4 regions of the Citrifermentans bremense genome follow, and region 3 is predicted to be linked to each of the others. Evidence: riboswitches for the same ligand, from Rfam matches in the RefSeq annotation. Region 3 holds a riboswitch; each other region holds the start of a gene.
The links. Region 3 has a riboswitch for molybdenum cofactor ahead of GEOBRER4_RS08280 (aldehyde ferredoxin oxidoreductase C-terminal domain-containing protein). Riboswitches for the same ligand answer to the same signal wherever they lie in the genome.
Positions count from the first base shown of each region.

Region 1: it holds a riboswitch for molybdenum cofactor, as region 3 does, so the genes downstream of both, GEOBRER4_RS10755 (molybdopterin molybdotransferase MoeA) here and GEOBRER4_RS08280 (aldehyde ferredoxin oxidoreductase C-terminal domain-containing protein) in region 3, are expected to answer to the same signal.
Region 2: it holds a riboswitch for molybdenum cofactor, as region 3 does, so the genes downstream of both, GEOBRER4_RS04080 (hypothetical protein) here and GEOBRER4_RS08280 (aldehyde ferredoxin oxidoreductase C-terminal domain-containing protein) in region 3, are expected to answer to the same signal.
Region 4: it holds a riboswitch for molybdenum cofactor, as region 3 does, so the genes downstream of both, GEOBRER4_RS14050 (aldehyde ferredoxin oxidoreductase family protein) here and GEOBRER4_RS08280 (aldehyde ferredoxin oxidoreductase C-terminal domain-containing protein) in region 3, are expected to answer to the same signal.

Region 1 covers NZ_AP023213.1:2,446,806-2,451,958, reverse strand. The annotation lists gene pta (phosphate acetyltransferase) at 1-292, opposite strand, end outside; gene GEOBRER4_RS10765 (MogA/MoaB family molybdenum cofactor biosynthesis protein) at 383-880, opposite strand; gene moaC (cyclic pyranopterin monophosphate synthase MoaC) at 903-1,379, opposite strand; gene GEOBRER4_RS10755 (molybdopterin molybdotransferase MoeA) at 1,381-2,592, opposite strand; molybdenum cofactor riboswitch at 2,663-2,784, opposite strand; gene moaA (GTP 3',8-cyclase MoaA) at 3,113-4,093, shown strand; gene GEOBRER4_RS10745 (MOSC domain-containing protein) at 4,162-4,593, shown strand; gene GEOBRER4_RS10740 (cache domain-containing protein) at 4,590-5,153, opposite strand, start outside.
Region 2 covers NZ_AP023213.1:949,813-954,965, reverse strand. The annotation lists gene GEOBRER4_RS04090 (ABC transporter ATP-binding protein) at 1-1,063, opposite strand, end outside; gene GEOBRER4_RS04085 (hypothetical protein) at 1,121-1,327, opposite strand; gene GEOBRER4_RS04080 (hypothetical protein) at 1,331-2,071, opposite strand; molybdenum cofactor riboswitch at 2,175-2,294, opposite strand; gene GEOBRER4_RS04075 (DUF1003 domain-containing protein) at 2,353-2,937, opposite strand; gene GEOBRER4_RS04070 (ABC transporter substrate binding protein) at 3,131-5,153, shown strand, end outside.
Region 3 covers NZ_AP023213.1:1,860,486-1,865,638, forward strand. The annotation lists gene GEOBRER4_RS08275 (MarR family winged helix-turn-helix transcriptional regulator) at 1-339, opposite strand, end outside; molybdenum cofactor riboswitch at 745-866, shown strand; molybdenum cofactor riboswitch at 973-1,093, shown strand; gene GEOBRER4_RS08280 (aldehyde ferredoxin oxidoreductase C-terminal domain-containing protein) at 1,548-3,518, shown strand; gene GEOBRER4_RS08285 (4Fe-4S dicluster domain-containing protein) at 3,505-4,038, shown strand; gene GEOBRER4_RS08290 (DVU_1557 family redox protein) at 4,106-4,600, shown strand; gene trsM (DVU_1556 family methyltransferase) at 4,621-5,153, shown strand, end outside.
Region 4 covers NZ_AP023213.1:3,218,442-3,223,594, forward strand. The annotation lists gene moaA (GTP 3',8-cyclase MoaA) at 1-59, opposite strand, end outside; gene GEOBRER4_RS14045 (iron-containing alcohol dehydrogenase) at 614-1,777, shown strand; molybdenum cofactor riboswitch at 1,823-1,944, shown strand; gene GEOBRER4_RS14050 (aldehyde ferredoxin oxidoreductase family protein) at 1,975-3,705, shown strand; gene GEOBRER4_RS14055 (MoaD/ThiS family protein) at 3,782-4,006, shown strand; gene GEOBRER4_RS14060 (HesA/MoeB/ThiF family protein) at 4,008-4,862, shown strand; gene GEOBRER4_RS14065 (molybdopterin molybdotransferase MoeA) at 4,940-5,153, shown strand, end outside.

The DNA of each region.
Region 1 (5,153 bases), 590 kb from region 3:
CCTGCTCGGCGGTGAGCCCCTTCGATTTTCTCAGCTCCACCAGTTTCGCCACGTATCCCGCGAGCTTGTCGGAGGCTGCGGGTTCGATGATCTCGACACCGGCGAGGTTGATCCCTTTCTCAGAGGCGGCCGCTTTGATCGCCTCAGGCTTCCCCAGAAGTACAATGTGCGCCAAACCCTGTTCCACGATGTTCTGGGCGGCGTACAGCATCCTCTCGTCGTAGCTTTCCGGCAAGACGACGGTCTTCTTGTTGGCCCTTGCCTTGTCGTGAATCTGCTTAACCAACGGCATGATGATCCCTCCGTATTAAATTTTCAAACCGTGTTAGGATATATAACCCAGCCGGGGGGATCGGTCAACAGAAAAGGGTACGGATATGCGTCACTTGGGAAGCGGCGTCCCGCATTCCTCAGGGTCTCCCTGGAGCTTGGCAACGGCGTGGGGGACGGCGGCCCAGACGAAACCGATGTTTTCCGTGGCCCCCCTGGGGCTGCCGGGGAGGTTGATTATCAGGGTGTTCTTCCTGATCCCGGCGATGGCGCGGGAGATGATGGCATGCGGGGTCTTTTTGAGGCTCTCCGCGCGCATCACCTCGCCGAAGCCCGGGAGCACCCGGTCGACCACGCGTTCGGTCGCCTCCGGGGTAACGTCGCGCGGCGAGACCCCGGTACCCCCGGTGGTGAGGATGAGGTCGAAGCTGCCGCTGTCGGACCAGGTAGCCAGCTTCTCCGAGATGAGGTAGGCGTCGTCCGGGATCACCTCGGTGCAGGCGACGGTCACACCGCGCTCCTCCAGGAAGCTTTTCAGGGCGGGGCCGCTGCCGTCGGCCCGCTCGCCGGTGGAACAACGGTCGCTCAAGGTCAGTATCGCTGCTCGCATGGAAAAATCTCCTTTGGCGTTGTTACGCTTCTCTCTTGAAGACGCCGCTCTTGCCGCCTTCCTTGTAGTGGAGCTTGACCTCCGAGATCACGATCCCCTTGTCGCTCCCCTTGCACATGTCGTAGACGGTGAGGGCGGCCACCGTCGCCGCGGCCATCGCCTCCATCTCCACCCCGGTCCGCTCGAAGGCGCGTACAGTCGCCAGGACGGCGATGGTACCCTTCTGCTCGTCCACCTCGAACTCGATCGAGACGTGGTGCAGCGCCAGCGGGTGGGAGAGGGGGATCAGCTCCGGGGTCTTCTTCGCCCCGGCTATCCCCGCTATGCGTGCCACACCCAGGACGTCACCCTTGGCTACCCGCCCGGAGACGATCGCCTGCACGGTCTCCGGCTTGAGCGAAAGTACCGCTCCGGCTATTGCGGTCCTAAGCGTCGGGACCTTCTCGCTTACGTCGACCATGATGGCGTTGCCGCTTGCGTCGAAATGATTGAAAGACATCTCAGGCCTCCATTTCCAGGGTGGGATCCAAAAGGTGCAGCTCGACCTCTTCGCCGGCGGCAAATTCGGTGCGGTCTGCCGGGAGCAGCGCCAGCGCGTTGCAGCGGAGCATGGTCTTCAATATCCCCGTGTTCTGGTCGCCGGCGGTGCTGGCCAGGTAGCGGCCCTCCTCGATGCTGACCTGCACCCGCAGGAAGTTCAGTTTCCCCGCTTTCTTGCGCGTCCCCTCCTTCAAATAGCCGCGCACGGTCCGCCTCAGCGCCTTCTCGTGCCCCATCATCCTCAAAAGCGCGGGGCGGACGAATTCGTCGAAGGTGATCATGGTGGAAACGGGGTTACCTGGGAGGGAGAAGACCGGCTTACTCCCCATGAGGGCGAATGCGGTGGGGCCGCCGGGCTTCACTCCCGGTTTCCAGAACTCTTCGACTACCCCTAACTCCGCCAGGATCTCGCGCACCAGGTCGCGGTCCCCGGCGGAAACGCCCGCGGAGGTGATCAGCACGTCCGCTTTCAGTCCTTCGCCGATATAGGCCAGGTGGCTTTCCCTGTTGTCCCTGGCGATGCCGAGGATCACCGGCTCCGCGCCGCAGAGCTTGACGGCGCAGGCAAGGGCCAGGGCGTTGCTGTTGACGATCTGGCTCTCCTTGGGTTCCGTGCCGATCTCCACCAGTTCGTCCCCGGTGGAGAGGATCGCCACCCGCACGCGCCGGTACACCGGAACCATGGCGGCGGAAAAGGAAGCGAGGAGGCTCACCTGCGGCGGGCCGATCAGGGTCCCCTTTGGCATGATCAGGTCGCCTCGGCCGACGTCCTCCCCCTGAAAGCGGATGTGGTCTCCCTTTTTCACCTGCTGCAGCAGCTTCACGCTTTGATCCGTTGCTTCTGTCTCCTCGATGGGGACTACGGCGTCCGCCCCGGGGGGGATGGGGGCGCCGGTCATGATTCTCGCGGCGCACCCTTCCGCGACCGCGTCGCCGGAGCTTACACCTGCCGGGATGTAGTCGGTCACCTTGAGCACGGTCCCGGGCGCGCAGCCTGCGCTTTTCACGGCGAAGCCGTCCATGGCGGAGTTGTCCCAGCGGGGCATGTCGCTGGGAGCGGCGTAGTCCTCGGCCAGTATCCTTCCTGCCGCTTCGAGCAGCATGACCCGCTCGACCCCGGCGGGTGCGACTTTTTCGAGAATGGTGCGCCGGGCAAGTTCGTAATTCATCATCGTTACCTCTTCGCAGTGGAATGGGAAAAGAAAAGGGCCCACATCCCAAAAGGAGAGGACCCCGTGCGCGGACAGCGGCGGCGGTTCTCCTTTCCAAAAGGGAGGCGGCGCCGTTTCCGGCAGCACCCAACGGCCCCGGCTTCGTGGGGGTACACCCCTTTAGAAAGCTGCGGCTCGGAGACTAGCTACTGATTTTGCTTAAGCCATAACACATTTGTCGAAAAATAAAAAATTATATTATTCCCAGAATTTCCACTGCGGCTTTCTTCTCGCTGCGCCTGCCAAAATAACTCCCCGTAAAATCGCATTCTTATACCATTATAGCCTTCTTCCTACAGCTGCGTATACGTTTTCTCACCCGTCATCTGCCGGTTGTCCACCGATTTTTAAGGGATTGCATTCCCCCCATCAAACAGGGTATGGTTTTTGGCATGCCGCCGGAACTCACTGGGGGAGGGCGGTCACTTTCGCATTCCAGCCGTCGGCGGCAGCCGACGGTTTCTGGGGAAGAAGCTTAGCTATGGCACTGATAGACACTTACGGCAGGCGCATCAACTACCTCCGGCTCTCCGTCACTGACCGCTGCAACCTCCGCTGCCGCTACTGCATGCCGGAAGAGGGGGTGGAGAAGCTGGACCATTCGGAGGTCCTCTCCTACGCCGACCTCTTGCGCATCTCGACCGAAGCGGTGGCTGCGGGGATCGAGAAGATCCGCGTCACCGGCGGCGAGCCCCTGGTCCGCAAAGGGATCCTGTCCTTCCTGGAGCGGCTGGGTGCGCTTCCCGGGCTCAAGGAACTGGTACTGACCACCAACGGCCTGCTCTTGAAGGAGATGGCTCAGGGGTTGCGGGAAGCGGGGGTGCAGCGCCTCAACATCAGCCTCGACTCCCTCAAGCCCGAGACCTTCGCGAAAATCACCCGCGGCGGCGAACTCCAGCGCGTCCTGGACGGGCTGGAGGCCGCTGAAAAGGCCGGTTTTTCCCCACACAAGATCAACGTGGTGGTGATGCGCGGCATAAACGACGACGAGATCCTCGACTTCGTGGAACTGACCATGAAGCGTCCCTACGTGGTCAGGTTCATCGAGTACATGCCGACCTGCGGTGACGCCGACTGGCGCGAACTCTGCGTCCCGGGTGCTGAGATCAGGGAGCGCATCGGCGCGCGTTATCTCATCGAAGAGGTGAGCCACAGCGAGCGCTCCGGCCCCTCGAAGAACTTCAAGGTGCAGGGGTCGCAGGGGTCGCTTGGGATCATCACCGCCATGACCGGGCATTTTTGCAACGGCTGCAACCGCTTGCGGGTGACCGCCTCGGGAATCGCCAAGGGGTGCCTCTTCTCGGGGGAAGGCGTGGACCTGCGGCCGGTATTGGCCACAGGCGACGACGCGCTCTTGCGCCGGGAGGTTCAGCGCATCGTCGCGGCGAAGCCCGGGCGCCACGAGGTGACGGACGAGGGAGCGGAAACGGTCCCGTTCGCCATGTCCAGGGTCGGCGGGTGATCAAGGGGTAGGTTGGTCCAGGAATTGAGGTTGCAGAGATATAGACAGGTTCAACAAAGGAGTCATCTATGACTGGAAAAATCATCGCGGTGAACGTGAGCCTCAACAAGGGAGAGCGGAAAACGCCGGTCCCCGAGGTCACGCTGCGGGAAAACCACGGCATCGAGGGTGATGCCCATGCGGGGGACTGGCACCGGCAGGTGAGCCTCCTGGCACAGGAGAGCATCGCCAAGATGGTCGCCCTGGGGCTCGACGTGAAAGAGGGGGATTTCGCCGAGAACATCACCACCGAAGGGGTGGACTTGGTGCATCTCCCTATAGGGACCCAGATGCAGCTGGGTGAGACACTCCTAGAGGTGACCCAGATCGGCAAGGAGTGCCACAACCGCTGCGCCATCTACTACCAGGCCGGTGACTGCGTCATGCCCAAGGAAGGGATCTTCGCCAAGGTGCTGAAGGGTGGGGTGGTGCGCCCCGGCGATGCGGTGACGGTACTCTAGGGTCCCGCGGCCTGGGAGCGCGGGAGCAACACGGTGAAGGTGCTCCCCCCGCCCGGGACGCTCTCGACGTCGATGCGCCCCCCGTGCTCCCGGATGATCCCGTAGGAGACGGAAAGCCCAAGGCCGGTGCCGTTGGCCTTGGTGGTGTAGAAGGGGTTGAACACCTGCCTCAGGTTCTCCAGCGCTATGCCGACGCCGGTGTCCGCCACCTTCACCTCGCATCCCCCCTCCGCCCCCAGGGGGCGGGTCCGGACCGTAAGCACGCCACCTGCCGGCATCGCCTGCACCCCGTTCAGAACCAGGTTGGTGAACACCTGCCGCAACTGGTCCGCATCCCCCTCCACCTGCGCCACGTTCTCCGCGTACTGCTCTACTATCTCCACTCCCTCCAGCGGCACCTGGTGCCCGATCTGGCCGACAATCTCGTGCAGGAGCTCGTTCAGCCGCACCGCGCCCGCCTCCATCTGCTCACGCCTGGCGAACTTCAACAGGTTCGACACGATCCGCTCCACCCTTTTTACCTGCTGAAAGATGGTGTCCACTTCCTCCCGTATCGGGGC
Region 2 (5,153 bases), 910 kb from region 3:
GGGTCTCGGCGACGATGCGGTCGATCTCCTCACGGTCCCACCCCAGCCGCTGCATGGTGAAGGCGACCTCGTGCCAGACGCTCTCGGTGAAGAGCTGGCGCGTCGGGTTCTGGAACAGCATCCCCACCTTCCCGGTTAGCGTTCCGGCACGGGGGTTCTGCATCCCGGCGATCCGGACGTTGCCGCCGTCGGGGCGAAGCGTTCCGGCCAGGCAGCGCAAAAAGCTCGACTTGCCGGCGCCGTTGCCGCCGAAAAGGTGCACCCGCTGGCCGCGGTTTACCCTGAGATCCACCCCCTTGAGCACCTCCCCGGTTTCCGGGTAGGAGAGCGAGAGCCCGGAAACGTCGAGTATGGGCCTTGTCCCGTAAAGGGAGGTGCAGTAGGGGAGCAGCCATGACTTCGGCCGGTAGTGTACCGGGGCGGGGGGTGAGGTTCCGTCGCCCACCAGCTTGCCGCGGTCCAGAGTCAGGTACCGGTCGATGAGGGAAGCGAAAGGACGCGGGTCGTGTTCCGCCATTATGATGGTGTGCCCTTTCCGCTTCAATTCCGACAGGGTGGCGTAAAGCTCCAGCTTTCCCCGGACATCGAGCTGGGCGCTCGGCTCGTCCAGAAGCAGCAGCGAGGGTTGCATCGAGAGCACCGAGGCGATGCAAAGCCGCTGTTTTTGCCCCGCGGAAAACCGCTCCGTGCTGCGCCCCTCCTCACCTTCCAAAAGTACCGCCCGCAGCGCCTTCTTCACCCGCAAGGCCACCTCGTCCGGCGGCAGGCAGAGGTTCTCCGGCCCGAAAGCCACCTCTTCCGCCACAGTGTCGCAAAGCATCTGCGCTTCCGGGTTCTGGAAGACGATGCCGACCTCCCGGCGCATGGCTGCGGCATCCGAAGCGATGAAAAGGGAGACGCTCCCATCGAGTGAGCCTTCCTGCAAGAGCCCGGCTAGGGCGAGCAAAAGGGTGCTCTTGCCGCTTCCGGAGTTGCCGGTAAGGGCCACGAACTCACCCTGGCCTACGCTGCAGGAAATTCCCGACAGTGCCGGTTCGCAAGCCCCCCGGTGGGTGTAGCCCAGGCCCTCGACTCTGAGAAAAACATGATCCAGAAAGCCTCCTTGTCGCCTGGCAGGCGCTTAAACGCGCTCCTTCAGGCAGTTAAAGGACGTGGCGCTCCAGCGCCGAAAGCGGCAGTTGTAGCAGGAGCGCTCCTCCTCGGCGACCAGCTCCTCGTCGACGTCGGCGGCAAAGGCGGCGCACTCCTCGGCCGCCCGGGCAGCTGCCTGCCACGCGTCCCTTCCGTGAAGAAATTCCCTTCCCCCCATGGCATCGGTGCGCCACATCGGTCAGTACCCCCTGAGCCGCTTTCTGTGCAGCGTCTGCCAGCGGGCCGCAGACGCGTCATCAAGCGGAGAGACCAGCAACACCGAGCTCCCGCCCAAAAGCACCGTCTTCGGCTTCTCGCCTATCGAGACCAGGTCATCCTCGTGCGGGGCACCGCCGTCGGCGCAGCGGACCGCATCCACCAGGGGATGCTGCAGCAGCTCCGCGACCCTCAGCGTCGGGCACGGCTGCGCGAACTCCAGCGCCCCCTTGAGCCGCCCGTCGTTCCCCCAGAGACGAAGCCCGGCCCCCGCCAGCGCGCCGATCACCCCCTGCCCGGTCCCTCCGTGCTGGGAGAGGTGCACCCCGAGCCGCCGGGCGAGGCCGTAGGCCTCGTCCATGGTGATCACTTCACGCTTCGCCCGCCGCCCGAAGGCCATCAGCTCGTCTTCCGACGTCACGCGCTCCGGCACGACCACGCAGAGGCCGGGATCGGACCCCGGCGCGGACTCCCGCCCGAGGAAATCCGATACGAACTCCGTCACCGGCGCCAGGGCCCCCTCGCCGATTTCGGCGTAAAAGCACATGGCGCTGTTGTGCGAAGTGTACGGGATGTCCGGGTGGACAAAGAGCTGGTGCCTGGTGACGAAGCTGCACGAGCCCCATCCCCGCTGCTCCAACCCGTCCGCGATCAGGGAAGCGATCTCCCCGGTCCCCCGGCTCTCCAGGTTGTCGGTATCGTCTATGGCTATCAATATCCGCATGCCTGCACTCCCATTCGCTATAACCACAGGTATACAACGGTGGACAAAAAAATGCCCCGTTCCGAAGATGGAAAGAGGCCGTAAGCAACCGGAATAATTACCGGTACTGCTTCAAGGCTCTCCTTTCCAAAAGAGAGGCGCCGCCGTTTCCAGCGACACCCGTTGGCTCGGCGCCATGGGGAAAAGACCCGGTAGGCGGCAGAGCTCGGAGAGTTCGATAAATTTGGCCCAGTGGAATAACACAGGAAAACGGTATACGCTAACGATTTTTTCGAAGGCGGTCATTTTTCTTCTTCCGTGCCAAGCGGCGCCTTTTCCGCCGTCTCCTGCTCCACCTGGTCCATGGTGTCGAGGACCTTTTCCGGCTGCACGTCCCTGGCAAGCTCCTCCAGCTCCGGGTTCCTCGACTCCTCCACCCCAAGGCGCTCCCCGATGGCGGTCAAAAGGGTGATGATCCTGGTCACCTCGTGCTCAGCCAGCAGATCTATGTGGAGGTTCAGTTCCGCGCGCCGGTCGGCCAATGCCTGCATCCGGTTCTGGCTGATGAGAACGAAGGTGGAGAGAAAGATCGCCTCGACCGAGGCCACCATGGCGAGGATGACGAGCGATGGGTCGAAGGGACGCAAAATGGGGAGCCACGACACGTTGATCAGAATCCAACCGCTGAACAGGAGCACGTGGATATAGACGAAGGTCATGCTTCCGGTGAAAGAGGTTATGGCATCGGCGACCCGCTCCTGCACGGGCTTTTTCCGCTCCTCGGCCTGGCGCCTCTCCAGCAGCGCGGCGATGTTGCGGTTCACCACGGCGGCCATCGCCTCTTCCCCCTCCGTCGTCGCCTTGCGCTCTTGTTCCTTCTTGCTCATCATCCCCTCCCGAACCGCGGGTCTGGAATCCAATGCTTTTTTGCATCAGCACATTATAGCAAGCCAATCTCCCCTTGAGGCTCAGCAGTTCAACCGCCCGAAAACCTTTTACAAAAGCGCCAGATCGTGTATAGTGCCGGAACCGCGTCCTTTTTTGACAGTCATACCCTTTTGAACGGAGACAACAGAGAGTATGAAAATGTTCCAACGCCTCCCCTTCCTTCTGCTCTCCTGCCTGCTGCTCTCCTGTCTGCTGTTTCCGGTGCTTGCGGTACCGGCGTCCTCTAAAACCGGTGCAGGGCCGGAGGCGCTGCAGCACAAGAAGATCCTGCTGATCAACTCATATCACGCCGGGTACAAGGGGTCGGACGGCATCATCGCCGGCTTCAGCGAGACCCTCCGCAAAACCTACCCCGCCGCAGAAATCACCATCGAGTACCTTGACTCCAAGAACTACAGCGGTCCGGAGTATGACCGCCGGGTGCTGGATACACTCAACTTCAAGTTCCAGAAAAAACAGTTCGATTTAATCGTCGCCACCGACGACTATGCCTTCAACGTCGTGGAGAAGCACCGTGACCGGCTCTTCGGCAACACCCCCGTGGTCTTTTGCGGCACCAACGATTTCGACGCAGGTCGCATCAAGGACCGCCCGGACTTTTCGGGGATAGACGAGACCCCGAGCTTTGCGGACACGCTGGAGCTGATCTTCAGGCTCCACCCCGACAGCAGGCGCATCGTGGTCATCCACGACGACTCCATCACCGGAACCCTCAACAGCGCGAGCTTCAAAGCCGCGGCGAGCCGCTTCCAGTCGCGCGCCGCGTTCAGTTACCTGGCAGGGAAAAGGCTCGAAGAGCTGATTCGCGAGGTGCAGCAGATTCCCCAAGGGAGCGTGATCGTCTACTTCGCCTCCTTCGTCCCCGACGAGAAGGGCGTGCGCATCTCCAGCGTCGAGGCGCTGCGCCGCATCTCGGACGCGAGCCGCGCTCCGGTGTACGGGGGGTGGGAATTCAACCTGGGGTACGGGATCGTCGGCGGCCGGCTGGTCAACCTGCGCCAGCATGGAGTGGCCGCCGCGGAGATGGCCGTAGCCCTGCTCAAGGGGGAGCGCCTCCCGTCGCGCCTGCAGCCAAGCCCGAACCAGTACATGTTCGACTACACGGAGCTCAAGCGCTTCGGCATACCGGTCTCGAAGCTGCCGTCGGATAGCATCGTCATCAACAAGCCGCAGACCTTCCTGTCGCGCTACGGTTTCACCATGATGGTGCTCCTTTCCGCGAGCCTGTTCCTGTTGCTGCTATTGGCCCTTGCCAAGCTGGTGATCAGCCGCAACGAGGCGCGCGCCAGCGAGGCGCGCTACCGCGGCATGGTCGAGGCATTCGACGGTTTGATGTACATCTGCTCCCCGGACTACCGCCTCGAGTTCATGAACGAGCGCCTGATCGAAAAAACCGGCCGCGACGCAACCGGCGGCATCTGTTACGAGGTCATCTACGGCCTCAGCGCCCCCTGCCCCTGGTGCCGGGGGACAGACAGCTTCCAGGGCAGGAGCGTGCAGTGGGAGTTGAACCTCCCCGAAGACGACCGGTGGTATCAGGTGTTCAACACCACCGTGGAGAACGTCCACGGCAAAGGCTCGAAGCTTGCGATGATCATCGACGTGACCGAGCGCAAGGAGGCGGAGGAGGCCCTGCGCCAGGCGATGGACGCAGCCGAGAGGGCCAACCGGGCCAAGAGCGAGTTTCTCTCCAACATGAGCCATGAGATCCGCACCCCCATGAACGGGGTCTTCGGCATGACGCAACTGCTGGAACTGACCGAGCTGAGCCAGGAGCAGCGCGAATACGTGCACTCCCTGAAGAGCTGCGGCAAGAACCTGCTGAGGCTGATCAACGACATACTGGACATCTCGAAGATCGAGGCCGGGATGATGACCCTGGAGTCCGAGCAGTTCAGCCTGCTGCAAAGCATCAGGGACGTGGTCATGACCCAGAACCCTGTCGCCAGGGAAAAGGGGCTCAGGCTCCAGGTCGACGTGGCGCCGGGGGTGCCCGACGCGGTCCTTGGCGACCAGCTCCGTTTCAAGCAGATCCTCCTGAACCTTCTGGGCAACGCGGTGAAGTTCACCGAGAAGGGAGGGGTCACCATCACCGTCTCTCTGCAGGAGCAACCCTCTCTCCCCGCTTCGTTCCTGATTGCGGTGCGGGATACGG
Region 3 (5,153 bases):
CAGCGGCGTAAGTTCCGGCTGCAGCGCCTTCCCCTTTTCCGTGAGGCAGATGCGATAGGCGCGGCGGTCGTCCGGGTCCGCCTGCCTTGCCACGAGCCCCTCCTTTTCCAGCCTGTCGATCAGCCCCCCCATGGTGGTCCTGTCGATCTGGCTCCTGGCCGAGAGCACAGACTGGCTCAGGCCGTCCTCGCGCCACAGAAAACCCAAGAGGCCGAATTGCTGCGGAGTTAAATCGTAATCGTCGAAGTGCTCCTTGAAGATGAGGCTGGCGCGCTGATAGGCCTTCGACAGGAGAAACCCCAGAGTCTTCTCTATCTCGATCGGTGTTCTTGCTGGCATGTAAAGCCCCCTTCTCTCGAAGCGGTTACCCCGGCGCGCAAGCGATGCGGTGTTGCTGTTATAGCAGCTGCAAAAAACGGCAGTATACCACAGCCCTGCGCGGCAGGTGTGCCATTATGCATATAATCAGTATGCTGTCAATATATCTGGCAGGCACAGTGCTGCTTCTGTTGCAGTACCGTCTATGCTGATCCAGTAGGAAAGACTCATATCGTGCGACCATTATCTTTACCTCTGCGAATCTTCCTATACCCTCCTGTTTTTGCTTGACACCATTATGGTATTAAAGTACCTTTTTACCCAAATTGTAGCGGTGAACCCGGCAGGAGCCGGAACCGCAAGGAACGCTGTCTTCTGCTCAGGGTCGTGTAACTGTCCCGGAAGCTTATTTAGCGGCGGAAAAATCTAAACAACAGTCTCCGAGCCGTGGCGCCTAAAAGGGATTTCCCCTCAGGGCGGGCCGGCCTACGGGTATCGCTGGAAACGGCGGTGCCTCCCTTTTGCAAAGGAGACCCCAACGGCCGGAGTGCGTCCGGAGCCGTCAAGGGGCCTCTCTATCCAGAGACGCCCCTTTTGCGTTTGTTGTACTAGAAGCCGCACCCGCAGCGAGGGCGGGTTTGCTGCCACAAAAATCAGAAAAGCAGTCTCCGAGCCGTGGCGCCTAAAAGGGATCTCCCTCAGGGCGGGCCGGCCTATGGGTATCGCTGGAAACGGCGGTGCCTCCCTTTTGCAAAGGAGACCCCAACGGCCGGAGTGCGTCCGGACCGTAAAGGGGCCTCTCTATCCAGAGATGCCCCTTTTTTCGTAGGAGGCGTCCAACCTCGCTCACCGGGCGCCGGTCGCTGGCGACTATCAACAGACGCAACAGCAAAGATCGACATCATTGGCTGATCACCAAATCAAAAAACAGGGAGGAGGAAAGGAAAATGAAATACACAGAGGCTGGATGTTATCTCGAAGTAGACATCATGACAGGAAACATAGATCGGGTGGCGGTCGACCCTAAGGTGATGGAACAAAATCTTTGCAGGCAGGGAATCAGCATCAATGAACCGTGCGGAGGCTTTTGCCAGCATTCAGTCAGGACCTGCCTCCGGGTGGAAGAGGGTGAATGAAACGCGGAGAGTCCAAGGAGGGACGATACGAGCGCATTGGTAGATAAAACCGACATCAAGACATGGAATGTGAACATTTAAAGAGAGGTAAAAATGAGATATGCAGAGGCAGGATACTATCTGGAAATCGACCTGGCGACGGGAAATATCGAGCGTGTAGCGACCGACCCCAAGCTGATGCAACTTCATCTTGGCGGGTTGGGTACCAGCATCAAGGAACACTGGGACAGGGTCCCGCCAGAGGTTAAGGCCTTTGACCCTGAAAATCACCTTATCTTCAGCACCGGTCTTTTAAACGCTACGCCTGCTTTCAGTGCCAACCGTTCTGTCGTCACCTTCGTTTCGCCGCAGTCTGGAACCTTGGCGTACCCGATGATGGGGGGATTTTTCGCAGCTGAACTCAAATACGCCGGCTATGACAAGGTGATCTTCAAGAACAAGTCACCCAACTGGGTGTACCTGTACATCAACAACGACAAGGTGGAGATACGCGACGCCTCGCATCTGCAGGGGCGAGGCGCTGTTGAAACTCAGGAACTCATCCGCAAAGAACTGAATCTGCCCAAAGCCCAGGTCGCAGCCATCGGCCTTGCCGGGGAGAACCGCGTCTTCACGGCTTCCATCGAGCAGTCCAGGTCGAGCGCCAGCAGGCTCGGCGGCGGCGCTGTCATGGGAGACAAGAAGATAAAGGCAATTGCCGTTCGCGGGACAAAGGACATCTATCTCGCCCGGCCAGATGAGTTTATGGAACAGATGAAGGGGGTGACGGACTACATCAAGTACAGATGGGCCAACCCCATCAAGGACGTGATGACCATCTTGTCCGGCATCGGGTCTCCGCAGGAGATGCTGCACACGGACGAAAAGTGGCACACAGAGAACTTTGCCTGGGGCAATGCACGCACCCGGAGAAGAGACTTCTGGACCGAAGAAATCGACGAGTCCTGGTCGAAGTCACAGCACGCCGCGGTAAAGCGGTTGATAAGCTGCTTTAACTGTCCCACGCATTGCGGGGCTCTGATATCCCACAAAGACACGCCGAGATACATGGCGAAGTGCTTCGGGAAACTCACCTATGCAATGGCGGCCTACGTCGATGACTTGGACTTTTCCTGGAAAATACTTCAACGCGCCACTGAGTATGGCGTCGACTCCTTCTCTACTCCCCAAATTCTGGCCTTCGCCGTTGAACTTTATGAAGCCGGCATCCTGACGGACAAGGACTTCGCCGGCTGCCCGTCGGATAAGGAGGGGAGATTCTTCTGGCTCCTCGACAGGGTCGTGCGGCGGGAAGGAATCGGCGACGTGCTGGCTGACGGCGTCTATTTCGCCGCCCGCAAGATCGGCAACGGCGCCGAGGCCTTCGATCACAACACCATCAAGAAGCACGAGCAGCTCCCGGTCAAGCTCGGAACGCTGGATCCGCTCTATTTCCTCATGTACTCCACCAACGAGAAGATAAGCATCACCCAGATGGAAGGGCAGTGGCCCCAGTCTGCTTTTCCGACCATGGAGCAGAGAGAGGAGTTCGTAAGGGATTGGCCCCAGATTCCCCACGAAGGGTTCAAGCAGTATGTGCTGGACTGGGAACTGAGGGGAGAAAAGTCGATCCCTTATTATCCGACGCCTGACATGTGCTCCGAAATCGTCGACTGGATGGAGATGATGCACAACATCGACGATGCGGTAGGTATGTGCTGCGGCATGTCGTCGTTCTGCCTGAAACCTCCCTACCACATTCACAACTACCCCAAATTGATCTCTGCCGCGACCGGAATGGACCTGGACGAGGATGGGCTGAAAGAAATCGCCAACAGGAACCGGAACCTCCACAGGGCATACAACAACAGGAAAGGGATCAGAAGGGCCGACGAGAAGCCGCCACAGGATCACTGGAAAAAGAGATTCCCGGAACTGGAAGAAGAACTGTTGTCGACCTATTACAAATACAAGGGATGGAACGAAGACGGTATTCCCACTAGAGAAAAGCTGGAAGAGCTGGGTCTGGGCTACGTCGCTAACGATTTGGAAATGAGGGGGATACTGAAAAATGGCGAAAATTAAGAAAAAGATCAGAACTATCACTGTCAATGCGGACAAGTGCAACGGTTGTCGGACCTGTGAGGTGATGTGCTCGGCTTTCCACGCGGTTCCGCCCTACAGCAGTAACAATCCGGGACGGTCCCGCATCCAGATCATCACCGACCGGCTGGGGGACATCTGGCTTCCCGTTTTCGCCGGCGAGTATACCGAAGCCGAGTGCATGGGGAGAAACAAGTACATAATCGACGGCAAGGAATACCGGGAGTGCGATTCCTGCAGGGCTTCCTGCCCGGCAAGGGACCTGTTCAAGGAACCTGACTCCGGCCTTCCTCTCAAGTGCGACATGTGCGATGGCGAAGATGAGCCGATCTGCGTCAAGTGGTGTCTGGTCGACGCCCTGAGCTATGAGGAACGCGAAGAGGAAGTGGAAGAGGAAAAACCGAATATGACCCAGATGGAGATCGGCCTCGAACAATTCGCAAAGAAACATGGGTTGCAAACGGTAATAGACACCGTCACCCGCATGGCAAAGAAGGGATAGCTTCGGGTTGCAGAACCGTTAATACAACACGAGCCCCCCGGCTAACGCCGGGGGGAGATGCATCTGGATGAAAGAACCTATGAACTCTTATGAGCAGATTGTTTTAGATGTCTCCGATGAGGGTGAGCGCCTTTTGGAGGATCGCCTGATCCAGAGAGGCGACGTGCAAAGAGTCATCCATCACGCCGAGGCGACCGGGAAGAAACTGGTCCACCGTGGCACTGGCCGTGCTCTCGCCTTCTACCGCCCAAAATCGGTCACCTATTGGGTGGAGTACAGCCAGAACGGTGAGGTCTTTCGTGTCTTCACCGCCTATTCGCACAGGATGGTGCTGAAGTCGAGCGGAAGCACGAAAGAATGGGTCAAGTCCGGAGCCGGGAGCGACTGGCATTGCGACCAGTGCCGGACTCCCCTCGAAGTTCAAACAGTCAGGCTTCAGTACATGCAGTCTATATTCCCCATCAATCTTCCGGCCTGCTCGGGCTGCGGATTCATACTCATTGACGAGGAACTGGCTATAGGCAAAGTGGCTGAGGCAGAGCAGGCGCTGGAAGACAAGTAGCGACCGCCGGGAAGGTGACAATGATGCACGATGCTGCTTTTGACTGGAAGGAGATTCATGACGCCGTGGGGCAATGCCTGCGTCCCGGAGGCCCACTGCTGACCGATAGGGCGTTGGAGGTCTGCAATCTTCCAGCGGGCTCTGTGGTCGCCGATATAGGCTGCGGCGCTGGAGGAACCCTGCAGCACCTTGAACGGAGCCGCCTTTTCAGGCTGGTAGGGGTCGACGCTTCACTGACGCTTCTTGCGGTGGCTGCCACGAGACTGGAAACCGCTCGACTCGTCTACGGCCGGGCGGAAAAACTCCCCTTCGAGAAAGAAAGCATCGAGGCCCTCTTCTGTGAGTGCGTCCTTTCAATCGTTGGCGACAAGCTGGCGGCTCTCGATGAGTTTGCGCGGGTGGTGAAGGACGGAGGCTTTCTGGTCTTAAGCGATGTATTCAAAAAAGCCGGGGGGGGCGAAGCGGGTGGGCTCCTGTCGCGAGCGGAGCTCATTGACTCACTATCGAGGCGCGGGTTCACCGTTTTGCTTTGGGAAGTGCATGACCGGTTGCT
Region 4 (5,153 bases), 1.4 Mb from region 3:
TCCGTGACCGAGAGTCTCAAGTAGTTTATGCGCCTGCCATAGGTATCGATCAGTGCCATGCCGCCACTCCCATTTCTTAATCTCCCCCCTTTGCGAAGGGAGGTTGGGGGGGATTTTTTTTGAATAAAGGGATCCGCCTCGTGAACTGCCTGTTTGTATACAAAGGCAATATCGGTACCAACTGCTGCAAAACGTCACACAAAAAAGCGAAAGGAAGGAGAGAGGGGGGACTAACATAGTGAATACATGAGGAACAAGCATTTTTGAAGCTGCTGCGGGGGAGCTTTCGAGGCGGTGATGAGATGATGTATCACTGACCAAAACAACCGTGCCACAACGGAGCAATCGCTCCATAATGGAACACGACATCTGTTACTTTTCAGAGCGAGCCGGAAAACCGGGGGTAGAAGTGGTGTAAACATGGTGCGGGTTAAGTATACGGTATCTGGCAAAAAAATAACAGATGCCGAAAAAAATGCGGCTCTGGCAAATTCTGGTATGGGGTTTGCGATAACCTAGAAAACCGTTTTAGGACAGTGTATGCAACATGGACCTACTCAATGGTTAAACAACCGGGCTTGAAATCCGGACACAACAACAGGGGGAAAGACAAATGGCATTAGGAGAGCAGACGTACGGTTTCTACATTCCGACAGTATCACTGATGGGTATTGGTTCCGCTAAAGAGACCGGTGGCCAGATCAAGGCGCTGGGCGCATCCAAGGCGCTGATCGTTACCGACAAGGGCCTCTCGGCCATGGGCGTTGCCGACAAGATCAAGTCCCAGGTTGAAGAAGCTGGTGTTTCCGCAGTCATCTTCGACGGCGCAGAGCCCAACCCGACCGACCTCAACGTGCATGACGGCGTCAAGGTGTACCAGGACAACGGCTGCGACGCGATCATCTCCCTGGGCGGCGGTTCCTCCCACGACTGCGCCAAGGGCATCGGCATGGTCATCGGCAACGGCGGCCACATCCGCGACCTCGAAGGCGTGAACAAAACCACCAAGCCCATGCCGGCATTCGTGGCAATCAACACCACCGCAGGCACCGCGTCCGAAATGACCCGTTTCTGCATCATCACCAACACCGACACCCACGTTAAGATGGCGATCGTCGACTGGCGCTGCACCCCGAACGTCGCGATCAACGACCCGCTGCTCATGGTCGGCAAGCCGGCAGCACTGACCGCGGCAACCGGCATGGACGCACTGACCCACGCCGTCGAGGCGTACGTGTCCACCATCGCCACCCCGATCACCGACGCTTGCGCCATCAAGGCAATCGAGCTGATCGCTGAGTACCTCTCCAAGGCAGTCGCCAACGGCGAAGACCTCGAGGCGCGCGACAAGATGGCTTACGCCGAGTACCTGGCAGGCATGGCGTTCAACAACGCATCGCTTGGCTACGTTCACTCCATGGCTCACCAGCTGGGCGGCTTCTACAACCTGCCGCACGGCGTCTGCAACGCGATCCTGCTCCCGGCCGTCAGCCAGTACAACCTGATCGCCTGCCCGAAGCGTTTCGCTGACATCGCGAAGGCACTCGGCGAGAACGTCGACGGCCTCTCCGTGACCGAAGCAGGCCAGAAGGCAATCGACAGGATCCGCACCCTCTCCGCTTCCATCGGCATCCCAACCGGCCTCAAGGCCCTCAACGTCAAGGAAGAGGACCTGACCATCATGGCTGAGAACGCGAAGAAAGACGCCTGCCAGTTCACCAACCCGCGCAAGGCAACCCTCGAGCAGGTTGTCCAGATCTTCAAGGACGCAATGTAAGAGACAGCAGCATCGCAGCAAACCTCCCCTCCCCTTCACCGGGGAGGGGTCATTATCCTCCGAGCCATGCGCAGCCTAAAAGGGATCACCCTCACGGAGCCAGGCCAACGGGTTTCGCTGGAAACGGCGGAGCCTCCCTCTTGGAAAGGAGCGCCGGCACCGATGCCGGAAACTAATTAATAGGGAGCTTGAAAAGCATGGATAAGATATTTCGCGTCAACATGACCGACCTCACCACCAAGATCGAAGAAGTTCCGGCAGCCTGGGCAGGCCTTGGCGGCCGCGCGCTTACCTCCACCATCGTGGCCGCTGAAGTGCCGCCGACCTGCCATGCGCTTTCCGCGCAGAACGTTCTTTGCTTCGCGCCGGGCCTTCTGACCGGCACCGCTGCAGCTAACTCCGGCCGCCTCTCCGCAGGCGCCAAGAGCCCCCTTACCGGCGGCATCAAGGAGTCCAACGCCGGCGGCACCGCGGCACAGATGTTGGCTAAACTCGGCATCAAGGCCCTCATCATCGAAGGCGCGCCGAAATCCGGCACCTGGTACAACCTCGCCGTGGGGATCAACGGCGTCACCATCAACGAGGAGAAAGAACTTCTCGGCGCCGGCAACTTCGCCGTCATCGATGCAGTTGAGCAGCGCCTGGGCAAGAAGACCGGCGTCCTCACCATCGGCATCGCCGGCGAGCTTAAGATGACCGCGGCTAACATCTCCGTGAAGGACCCGGACAGCAAGATCCGCAGCCACGGCCGTGGCGGCCTGGGCGCAGTCATGGGCTCCAAGCAGATCAAATTCATCTCCATCGACGGTGAGGGCGCGAAACCCGTGACCATCGCCGATCCGGAGAAATTCAAGACCGCGGCAAGGGCCTTCTCCAAGGCGCTTCTCGACCACCCGGTTTCCGGCGAAGGCCTGCCGACCTACGGCACCAACGTCCTCGTCAACATCCTGAACGAAGCAGGCGGCCTGCCGACCAGGAACTTCACCGTCGGCCAGTTCGAAGGGCACGACAAGATTTCCGGCGAGACCATGCACGACACCATCGCGGCACGCGGCGGTAAGGTGAAGCACGGCTGCCACGCAGGGTGCATCATCCAGTGCTCCCAGGTCTACAACGACAAGGACGGCAAGTACGTCACCTCCGGTTTCGAGTACGAGACCATCTGGGGCCTTGGTGCCGACTGCTGCATCGACAACCTGGACGACATCGCCCGTGCCGACAACCTGATGGACGACATCGGGATCGACTCCATCGAGACCGCCGTCATGTTCGGCGTCGCCATGGAAGCCGGCATCCTCAACTGGGGCGACTCCAAGGAAATGCTGCGCCTTCTGACCGAAGAGATCGGCAAAGGGACCGCCCTGGGCCGCATCCTGGGTGGCGGCGCCGGCTCCGTCGGCCGCACCTACGGCGTCACCCGCGTACCGGTCGTGAAGAACCAGGGAATCCCGGCCTACGACCCGCGCTCCGTCAAGGGTATCGGCGTCACCTACGCGACCAGCACCATGGGCGCCGACCACACCTCCGGCTACACCATCGCCACCAACATCCTGAACGTCGGCGGCTACGTCGATCCGCTCAAGAAGGACGGCCAGGTCGAGCTTTCCCGCAACCTGCAGATCGCGACCGCTGCGGTCGACTCCACCGGCATGTGCATCTTCGTGGCCTTCCCGGCCCTGGACATCCCGGAGTGCCTCCCGGCCCTGATCGACATGATCAACGCCCGCTTCGACATCGCCCTTACCGGCGACGACGTCACCAACCTGGGCAAGCATGTCCTGAAGCTCGAGCGCAAGTTCAACCAGGAAGCGGGGCTCACCAACGTGCACGACCGCCTGCCGGACTTCTTCAAAACCGAGCCGGTGGCGCCGCACAACGCGGTATGGGACTTCACCGACGCGGAACTCGACGAGTTCTGGAACTTCTAAAAAACGCGCCACTCCCCGGCGTGACGCAAGTCACGCCGGGCTTTTTCGTTTCTACCCACGAATTCGCAGGTGCCACATGAGAATCACGCTCAAGCTTTTCGCGACATTTAGAAACGGCAGGTTCAAGGTGGCCGAGCAGGAACTCCCGGATGGGACCGAGGTGCGGGCCGTGGTGCTGAGCCTTGGGCTTACCGAAGAGGAGATCGGTATCGTCATGCTGAACGGCAGGCACGGGGAACTCGACTCCAAGCTCGCCGACCAGGACACCCTGTCCCTGTTCCCGCTGGTAGGAGGAGGCTGAAATGCTGAAAGCACTTACCTTTCTCAAGGATTCCGCCCAAGCGGGTATGCTCTCCTGGAACGCGCAGAGCCAAGCCGCGGCCCAGTTCGGGTTGAGGTACCACGAAGTCGAAGCACTGGCCCTGGAAAACGGGATCTTCCCCGCGCGCTACCAGCGCAACCGGAACATGATCTCGATCGAGGAGCAGTTGAAGCTGTTCCGCAGCCGCGTGGCAGTGATCGGCTGCGGGGGGCTCGGCGGGTACGTCATCGAGGAGCTGGCGCGCATAGGCGTCGGCCACATCGTTGCCATAGACCCCGACGTCTTCGAGGAGCACAACCTGAACCGCCAGATCCTCTCCACGCCGGCGACGCTTGGCAAGGCCAAGGTCGATGCCGCCGTAGACCGTGTGGCGGAGATCAACCCCGCCGTCACCGTTACCCCCGTTCAAGATTATTTCTGCCTCGCCAACGGGTTCGAACAGCTCGCCGGCTCGCTGGTGGCGATCGACGCCCTGGACAGCATATCGTACCGGCTGGAGCTGGCCGAGTTTTGCACCTTGGCGGGGATACCGATGGTCCACGGCGCCATCGGCGGCTGGTATGGCCACGTGGCAACGCAGCTCCCCGGCGACACCACCGTGCAGAGCATCTACCGCCACTGGGTGGCGGGAAAAGGGATCGAGCAGCAACTGGGAAACCCCGCATTCACCCCGGCCGTAGTGGCAAGCCTGGAGGTGGCTGAGGCATGCAAGATCCTCCTCGGCAAGGGAGAGCTTTTGCGCGACCGCAAGCTGAGCATCGACCTTCTCGAGATGGAGTTCCACGAGATCTCATACCCCAAGGTGCCTTCCGTCGAATTGGTCGTCGCTGCATAATGGTGTACTGCGTAGGGCGGGCGTTCTAGCCGCGGTTGCAAGGCGCCGAGTCCATCGTAGAAACTGCGAGGTGTAACATGCCAAGCTTTGAAGAAGCACGCGATATCATACTGGCCAACGTGCACCAGTTGGGAGAGGAGATGGTTCCCCTCCTGGAGGCCGTGGGCCGGGTGGTGAGACGGGACGTAATCGCCCCCTGGGACCTGCCCCAGTTCGACAACTCTGCCATGGACGGCTTCGCCGTGCGCGCGGCCGATTGCAGCCAGGTTCCAGCGGAGCTTTGCGTCACCG